3 regions of the Marinicrinis sediminis genome follow, and region 1 is predicted to be linked to each of the others. Evidence: riboswitches for the same ligand, from Rfam matches in the RefSeq annotation. Region 1 holds a riboswitch; each other region holds the start of a gene.
The links. Region 1 has a riboswitch for cobalamin ahead of metE (5-methyltetrahydropteroyltriglutamate--homocysteine S-methyltransferase). Riboswitches for the same ligand answer to the same signal wherever they lie in the genome.

Region 1 (3,135 bases):
CTTACGGGTCGCGTGTCCATCAGGTGACCAGGATCGCCCATCCTCGTAGTTGTGGACGAGAGGTGTCTGATAGGAACCTGCTGCCAGCGGAAATTGTCCGTCAGCGTAAGCGGCTGGTTTCTTCCATGCGGATTGGTTTGCTGTATGCGGAACGTAGGTTCCTTCCGGCAAGTTAAGGGTCAATCCAGCCCAGATTTGATTCGGGTTAGCAATCTGAGGATTGGCCTGAATGAGTGCAGACAAAGAAATGTTGAATTTTTGACTAATGGTCCACATCGTTTCATTCGTCTGTACCTGATAGGTGTCTGGTCCTGGCACCTGCAAGATTTGACCGGGATAAATGGTGGTAGAATGAAGGTTGTTGCGCGTCATCAGTTCGTTCAGGCTGATCGAATAAGCGGTGGAAATTTTCCATAGTGAATCACCGGCTTGAACGGTGTATGTACCTGCGTGTGCGGTGGAAGACAATAGCATTAAACTTGCCGTTATTCCGGCCATGGTCCTTCGCCATTTCCTCATGCTGTCAGCTCCTTATGTTCGGATAGTTTCATCATAATCGATAGACGACAAGAGAGTAAGCGGTATTTACTGGTACGGAAAACGCAATCATTCCAGCTCGAGAGAAAGCCTATGATCTTATGAATGTTCAATATTTTCTTGATTCTTGTGAGTGTATCATTCCAAAAGATTGAAAGAGGGGCTTGCGTATTGTCTGATTATTCCGTATAATCATACCTGTTTACTAGACTTAATAATTGCATATTCGGGAACAGGTGCGAAACGTTCAGGAGCAGATGCTTGCTGACGGATTCGCTTAAAAGGGAAGTTCGGTTCAAATCCGACGCGGTCCCGCCACTGTAAACGGTTGTTTCACAGCGATAATGCCACTGGTGCTCACCCACTGGGAAGGTGCTGATGATCGAATGCCGTTAGCCAGGAGACCTGCCTGTTTCAACAACACTGATATTTAACCTACGGGAGATAGGGAGGTGTTAGACGATCGCAACCGCTGGATGCCATTTTGTATCCGGTTGGTCGTGAATTTGTACGTGTTTGTGACGAGCGTCTTTCCCTTGCCAGTACGGGGGAAAGGCGCTTTTTTGTTAGGGAAAATAAAGAGTAGGAAGCGAGCAAGTGCCAGAGAGTGACTGAAAGAAAATGAAACATATCAACATGAGGATGAAAAAAACAAAGATAGATCATGTGTGAGCCATGAGCAGGAGAAAGTAAACAACAGGAGGGGAAAGCGTTGAGCAATCAATCCATGATAACGAGTCACCTGGGATTTCCGAGAATAGGAGAGCAAAGAGAATGGAAGAAAGCGCTGGAGCAGTTCTGGGCCGGAAAGTGGGATGAATCTGAGTTTCGCTTCGAAATGGAGCGGATTCAACAGAGGCATCTGATGGAGTCTGTGCAGGGCGGAATCGATCTGATTCCGGTTGGCGACTTTACGTATTATGATCATATGCTGGATATGGCTGTTATGTTTGGCATGGTGCCGAAAAGGTTTGGACATCCGGGCGGAGCGGTTACGCTGGACACGTATTTTGCGATGGCCAGAGGAAATGAACAGGCTACTGCCTGTGAAATGACAAAATGGATGAATACCAATTATCATTATCTGGTTCCGGAAATTGGAGAAGGAGAGCCTTATCTTGCCGAGAATAAGCCACTTCAGGCGTATCGATTTGCCAAGGCACGCGCAGGGGTGGAAGGGAAGCCTGTCATCGTAGGGTTGTATTCATTTTTGAAACTGAGCAAGGGATATGCAGCGGATTCTTTCAGTCAAAAAATCTCTTCATTTCTCCCGGTGTATGTGGAAATGCTCCGTCAATTGGAGGCGGAAGGGGTTAAATGGGTGCAGATCGATGAGCCATGTCTGGTATGGGAATCTTCGGTGGCGGATCAGGCGTATGTTCGTGAGATTTATGAAGCCATCGCCACGCAAGTACCGGGCATTCAAGTGATGCTGCAAACGTATTTTGAAGCCGTGGACAACTTGCATGATTTGCTGCAGTTGCCTGTGCATGGCGTGGGACTCGATTTTATTCATGATCGAGGCGTTCATCTACAGGCATTGAAAGAAATCGCATGGCCGCAGGATAAATGGCTGGGCGCAGGTCTGATCGATGGTCGCAACATTTGGAGAGCAGACCTCACAGAGAAGCTGAAATGGATCGAAACGATCTGCAATCATGTACCGAAAGACAAGGTGATCCTCCAGCCTTCTTGCAGTCTGCTCCATGTGCCGGTAACGACTCGAAATGAAGACGCGCTGGAGCCGATGATCCAGGGAGCACTGGCCGGAGCCCGCGAAAAACTGCAAGAGTTGAACATCCTCAGAGATGCATGCAACAAGGGGACTTCTTCGGTGGAAAAACCACTATGGGAATCAAAGGAAGCTTTGCAGCAATTCAGATCTCTGGCAGGACGCCATCGACCAGATACAGCAGCAGAACTGGCAGGACTGGATGTACGTCACGTGACAAGATCTGCTTCATTTGCAGTACGTCATCGACTCCAGGCCGAAAAATGGCAACTGCCGACTCTGCCGACTACCACGATTGGCAGTTTTCCTCAAACGCCGGAAGTCAGACGGGCCAGACGACTATGGCGCAAAGGGGAATGGCGTGATGATCAGTATGAGGCGTTTGTGAATGAACAGATTGAAGCTTGTATCCGGACACAAGAGGAAATCGGACTGGATGTGCTCGTACATGGCGAGTTTGAACGAACGGACATGGTGGAATTTTTTGGTGAGAAGCTGGCTGGCTTTGTGTTTACGAAAAATGGCTGGGTCCAATCTTACGGCTCACGCTGTGTGAAACCACCGATTATTTATGGTGATGTGGCGTTTACAGAAGCAATGACGGTGAAGGAAACGCAGTTTGCCCAGTCGATAACGTCCAGGCCGGTAAAAGGTATGCTGACGGGTCCGGTGACGATTTTAAACTGGTCTTTTGTCCGAAATGACCTGTCATCTGAACAAGTGGCGAATCAGATTGCCCTTGCACTGCGCAAAGAGGTCGAAGCGCTGGAGGCAAACGGCATTGAAATGATCCAGGTGGATGAACCAGCTCTGCGTGAAGGGCTGCCTCTGAAAGCCAGCAGACAGGAGCTGTATCTGGAATGGGC
Region 2 (3,135 bases), on a different contig from region 1:
GTATGAACAAATCCTCTTACTATAATTTTCATATAAACCTTGTTATATGATTTTAATAATTTGAACTAACGTATTAATTTATATGATAATAGCGGTCAGACATAGCGGGTTTCAGATATACAAGTATCCTGCAAAATGAAACAGACACAAACAGAAATCCATATGGAAACAACCTATAAAGGGACCTTGCCCCATTCAGCGGCTCAGATCCCTTACTTTCTCATATCGACAACAGTGAACCAGATGGTCATTAACCATCCCCACAGCCTGCATAAACGAATAACAGATGGTGGAGCCTACAAATTTGAAGCCAGCTTTCTTGAGAGCCTTGCTCATGGCGTCAGATTGGGGTGTGGTCACCGGCACCTCGGACATCGAGGACCAACTGTTCTGAATCGGTTTCCCGCCTGTGAACGACCACAAATAGTCCGTCAAACTGCCGTGCTTGTCTTGAATAGCGAGGCATGCCTGAGCGTTCGTCACCGCCGCCTGAATTTTCAGCCGATTCCGCACGATACCGCGATCTTGCAGCAGCGCTTCCAGTTTGTCTGATCCATATGCTGCCACCTTGTGCGGGTCAAACTGATCAAAAACGTGGCGATAGTGCGCCCGCTTTTGCAGGATGGTCCACCAGCTAAGCCCAGCCTGAGCTCCCTCCAGGATGATCATTTCGAACAATTTCTGATCATCATAAACCGGAACGCCCCACTCCTCATCATGGTACCGGATATACAGCGGTTCCTTCGTCACCCAGTCACATCGCCGCTGATCGACGGCAAGATCGCTTGTTCCCGCTTGCACTTCCTCTTTTCCCACTTGCAATTTCTCATTTTCTTTCATGCCTATCCTGCTTTCATCCCGACATCGCTCTTCCAATTCTTTTTACATCTCTTTCTTGCATCTCTTTTTTGCATTTTTCCTCTGCAACCTACTTTTAGACAGGTCCGCATCTCTACGCATTTTTACGCACCTCTACGCATCTTTACGAGGAGAAGTCCTGATCCTTCTCAATCGGGATGCGGCCCATAAATCCGCTGTCAATGGCGTGATAATAGCGAATCTCGTCCTCCCCTTGCTTCCAGCAAAGCAGCACCTCTTCACCATCGAGCATAGAAGGAAAATCAAGCAATCCGAATTCGACACTCTTCAGCCAGACACCCTGGCGATGAATATTTTGAATATGCAGCTTCGCCTGCAGCTGAATAAATTCCAGTTCACTTTCCGTCTGGAATATCGCTCCATCCTCTGCTTGCTGATCTTTAAGTTCATGTAAATATTCTGCTTTTTCCTTTAAGCTTTGCTGCAGTTGCTGAAGAGAATGAATTTCCTTTTTCAGGAGTGGCAGCAATTGTTCTGCTTCCTGAAGCGTAAAATACTTGTCCATGTTCTTCCCCTCTCTATTCAGCTGAAAGTCGGTTCATGTTTACGTGATTTCCTTATTCTTATTGTATGGGATTCTGCTCATTATTTCATCCCTTACCCGAATTCAAATGTGACGAATCTTTGCAATTACACATTGACAACCCCTATATATTGTTATATCTTTACATACAACAACTATATATTGTGGGAACAGGTGCTACAGCGACACGATCTTTACGCAACTTTATTCTTTGTCGCTGCCGCATAATAGGGAAGCTGGTGCAATTCCAGCACGGTCCCGCCACTGTAACAGCTGAGTGAAAAGACAATCGGCCACTAGTCCAATCCATTTCTGCATGACTGGGAAGGCGTCTTTTCAAGTTTATTCCATTTCGAGCCGGAATAGACGGATCACGAACGATTCTGGTGATCCAGCTGAAGTCAGGAGACCTGCCTGTTCTGTCAACACTGATATACCTACGGGAGATAGGGAGGTGTTTTGCAAGGACACCGGATCTGTTCCCTGTAAAGCATTTTTACGTTTTTCGTAAAAATGCTTTTTTTTATGCCTGAAATAACCTTAAACAGCAAAGGAGCATCCGCATGAAACTATTAAAACGAGATGGTACGACGGAAGAACTAACCTTTTCCAAACTGAAAAACGTCATTGACTTTGCCTGCGAGCCTTATTCCGCTTGTGATCCGATTGAACTGGAGACGGCGATTTTGCCGTATTTCCGCAATGAAATGAAAACAGCCGAGCTTCAAAAAATTCTGATCCGACTTGCCGTTGAGAAGACATCCATCGAAACGCCAGACTGGCAGTACGTGGCAGCTAGACTGCTCGTCTATGACCTGTACAGAGATGCGGCTTTACGTAGGAGATATGAGCATCTCGGCTATGGCTCGCTCTATGACCTCATTGTTGAACTGACCGAAGCCGGCCTGTACGGAGGCTATATCCTGCAGCACTATACGAGAAAAGAAATCGAAGAGCTGGGCAGCTATGTGAAACCGGAACGTGACTACCTGTTCAATTATATCGGACTGAAGACACTAAGTGACCGTTACCTGATCCGCAGCTATGATGGCGAAGTTTGGGAGCTTCCACAGGAGATGTTTATGGGCGTGGCCATGCATCTGGCTATGAAGGAAACGGATCGCGTGTATTGGGCGAAGCAATTTTATGACGTGATGAGCCAACTGGAAATGACCGTCGCCACTCCTACCCTTGCGAATAGCCGCAAGCCGTTCCATCAATTGTCCAGCTGCTTTATCGATACGGTACCGGATGATCTGTGGGGCATTTACCATACGGACTCCAGCTTTGCCCAGGTGTCCAAACTGGGCGGCGGTATGGGCATTTATATGGGCAAAGTGCGGAGCCGAGGCTCATCCATCCGCGGCTTCAAGCATGCAGCCGGCGGTGTAATTCCGTGGATCAAGAATTTCAACAATACTGCAGTAGCGGTGGATCAGCTGGGTGTTCGTTCGGGTGCCGTAGCTGTGTATCTCGATGTGTGGCATAAAGATATTTTTGATTTTCTCAATCTGAAAACCAACAACGGCGATGACCGCATGAAAGCGCATGATATCTTCCCAGGCGTCTGCATCCCGGATTTGTTCATGAAAAAAGTCGAGGCCAGAGAAGACTGGCACTTGTTCGATCCGCATGAGATACGGGAAATAAAAGGCTATAGCATCGAGGACAGTTGGGGAGCGCAATGGGAACAGCGTTACGAGGAATGCGTGCAGGACCCGACGATTAGCAGG
Region 3 (3,135 bases), on a different contig from region 1:
GAATTGCCACGGATCTTTAATTTGAAGAGCAATTTTAAACATATCCAAAATTAAATTATCCTTACTGCTTGCTGATGCCCACATTTTTCATCCCGCCTCATTCTGATATACAAGGCAGTATTGACATATTTTCTAGTAAACAGACATTAGCCATGCAGTATGGCGAAGAAGCATTTATTTTAATTATCAATTAGAGTCATGCGATTTTCTATAAATTGTTCTATTTGTTTTAACATATTATTTTGTTTAACCAAACCTACACAAGTAGATACGAGAACTGGAAATGCAATCAATGCCAATGGACTGAATATTGCAACTAATCCCCCAGTAACTTTAGATGCCCACTTAATATTACCGGTTGATATTTTAACCATATCATCATTAATATTTTGAATAATCACAGTTACTGCCCGAGATGAAATACCAAGTGTAATCTTACTACTTTTTTTCAATTGAAATACCCATCCCTTTTCTGGATGATCTAATTCTTGAGTTTCTAAATTATTTTGATTACAATAATATCTTAAATCATATTTTAATTTTTCGATCGTTTCACTATTCTTTTTGTAATATTTTCCTTCCACATTTTCACATCCCACTATTAATAATTATGAATAATAAATCACTAGCTTAAAAATATGAATTATGCTATTCCACAACAGTTCCTCAAAATCTTCTAATCATGCTTCCAGTAATAATGTATAATTTACAAATAACACCTAAAACCCCCGTATTTATCATGGTTTAGAACGGAGAAATTCCACAAATTCATCATATATTTTCCTTCTCACCATATTGGCTCTTCTAGACCTAGCATTTCTCAAACTTTTCAATCCTTCCATTATGTATTCCTGTCCATATTCGACACTTTTCACCATGATCCTTTATTTTTATCAATCTTTGGATGAATGACTGTCAAATTATCTCTTCATTTCTGCCAGATGTTAAGCTATAATGCTAACAGAGAGATTGGACTGATCGAATTGAATACATACAGCCAGTAGGTGCCTTGTCAGTCAATGACAAGGTTAAAAGGGAAGTCGGTGCAATTCCGGCGCGGTCCCGCCACTGTAAATCGGGGACAACCTCGCAAGCCCACTGTTTCATTCATGTTGAAGCGGGAAGGGGAGGAAGTTCGTACAACCCGTAAGCCAGGAGACCTGCCTATTCGGCTATAGCCAACGAAATCCTTCGCGGAAAAGGATCGGCTGTGACGGGATAAACGTGTCTTTTGTTGCCAGACTGGCAATACCATCTATATGCCCGCCTTATGCTGCCCTCTGTTTCTGCGGAAACGGGGGGCTTTTTCGTTGTTTTATAAGGTCTATGTGGTTGTTCATGAGGTTTGTTTCGTAATTTACGAGATCTTTTTGGTTGATCCTAGCAGACATTTCGATGCTGTATGGCATTCAACGTCCTCAGCATCTCTCAAATCTGAAATGGAGAAAGGAAAGAAACCAGAATGAAAAAAGGATGGACAAGTTTAATTGCACTTTTGTTGGCTTTGAGTTTGGTGGCCTGCGGGAATCAGGTGAATCAGGAGACGGGCAGTAACAACGTGGAAGCTTCGGAGAATGAGCAGCCAGCTCAGGAGGCGGAAGGTACAACTGCAGAAGAGGAAGCGAGCAGTCAGACGATCTATCCGCTTACATTGCAGGATGCGACAGGGGAAAGCTTCACGTTCGATCAGGCGCCGCAGCGTATCGTTTCCACTTCGCCGTCTGAGACCGAAATTTTATTTGCCCTTGGTCTGGAAGATCAGGTGGTAGGCGTATCGGATTATGACAATTACCCGTCAGAAGCGCTGGACAAGCCAAAGGTCGGCGGGGTTGTGAAGCCAAACGAGGAAGCGATCATCGCCGCGGAGCCTGATTTGGTTATTACGGGCATTTCCATGAAACAGCAGGTCGTGGATCAGCTGCGCAGTCGTGATCTCAAACTGTTCAAGTTCGAGCCCAATCATATCGGGGATATCCTCACACATATCGAGACGATTGGCAAGATCACCAACAGACAGGCGGAGGCTGCTGCGTTAGTGGAGGAAATGAAGGCAGACATACAGCTTGTTCAGGACGCAGTCAGTACAGTGAAACCGGAAGACAGGAAGAAGGTATATATCGAATTTTCTAAAGGCTGGACAGTCGGACAGGGCGAGTTCATGCATGAGTTGATCACGCTGGCTGGCGGCATCAACATCGCCGCAGACATGGAAGGCTGGAACCAGATCAACGAAGAGAAGATCATTCAGGATAATCCTGAAGTCATCTTATATAACCTGGGCGTAACCGATGAAGAGTCTGGCGAGACGCTGGCGCAAATGATTCGAAAACGCAGTGGATGGGACGCGATTCAAGCGATTCAGGACGATGCGCTCATCGGCATTGAAGGAGATTTGATCTCTCGTCCGGGACCCCGTGTCACACAAGGTTTGCTGGCGATAGCCAAAGGGATCTATCCAGATCTGGTGTTTGAATGAAACGAAAGGTAGCGGTATGGGGAGGAGCAGGGTTGCTGCTTCTCCTTCTTTCCGCTGTGGTCAGTCTGTCCATGGGTACGGCTCAATTGCCCCTATGGCAGGTGTGGAAAATTCTAATACATAGCTTACCCGTCATCGGAGACGGAGTGGAACCCGACTGGCCCGCCTCGTCTGAGCAGATTATTTTGAAAGTGCGCCTGCCAAGGGTAATACTGGCGATCCTGACCGGAGCTTGCCTGTCACTGGCGGGAGCAGGCTTTCAGGGTGTACTGCGCAATCCACTTGCAGACCCGTATACGCTGGGGGTTGCTTCAGGTTCTGCAGTGGGCGCTTCCTTTCTCATCCTGTTCGGTCTGCATCATGTGTGGCTAGGTATGTGGACGATACCAGTTGCTGCTTTTGCCTCCGGTCTCATCAGCCTGTGGATCGTATGGAGACTGGCGAACGTCCAGGGCAAGTTGCAGCTGGAAACGCTCATTCTGTCGGGGGTGGTGGTACAGGCTTTCCTGGGATCGCTCGTATCGTTCATGGTGTCGTTATCCGATCAGGTGATCAATGAGATTGTATTTTGGCTGCTGGGCAGTTTGGCGATGCGCGGGTGGTCGTTTACCTTTGTCCTGGTTCCTTATGTAGGTGTGGGACTGATTGTGCTGTTGATG

Region 2: it holds a riboswitch for cobalamin, as region 1 does, so the genes downstream of both, ACFSUC_RS06600 (ribonucleoside-diphosphate reductase subunit alpha) here and metE (5-methyltetrahydropteroyltriglutamate--homocysteine S-methyltransferase) in region 1, are expected to answer to the same signal.
Region 3: it holds a riboswitch for cobalamin, as region 1 does, so the genes downstream of both, ACFSUC_RS01615 (ABC transporter substrate-binding protein) here and metE (5-methyltetrahydropteroyltriglutamate--homocysteine S-methyltransferase) in region 1, are expected to answer to the same signal.

What each region holds. Positions count from the first base shown of each region.
Region 1 is NZ_JBHUMM010000043.1:674,337-677,471, forward strand. It holds gene ACFSUC_RS16865 (LysM peptidoglycan-binding domain-containing protein) at 1-519, opposite strand, end outside; cobalamin riboswitch at 755-964, shown strand; gene metE (5-methyltetrahydropteroyltriglutamate--homocysteine S-methyltransferase) at 1,265-3,135, shown strand, end outside.
Region 2 is NZ_JBHUMM010000010.1:124,509-127,643, reverse strand. It holds gene ACFSUC_RS06610 (DNA-3-methyladenine glycosylase I) at 196-840, opposite strand; gene ACFSUC_RS06605 (DUF2203 domain-containing protein) at 983-1,384, opposite strand; cobalamin riboswitch at 1,558-1,834, shown strand; gene ACFSUC_RS06600 (ribonucleoside-diphosphate reductase subunit alpha) at 1,966-3,135, shown strand, end outside.
Region 3 is NZ_JBHUMM010000001.1:336,736-339,870, reverse strand. It holds gene ACFSUC_RS01620 (hypothetical protein) at 180-584, opposite strand; cobalamin riboswitch at 987-1,182, shown strand; gene ACFSUC_RS01615 (ABC transporter substrate-binding protein) at 1,463-2,476, shown strand; gene ACFSUC_RS01610 (FecCD family ABC transporter permease) at 2,473-3,135, shown strand, end outside.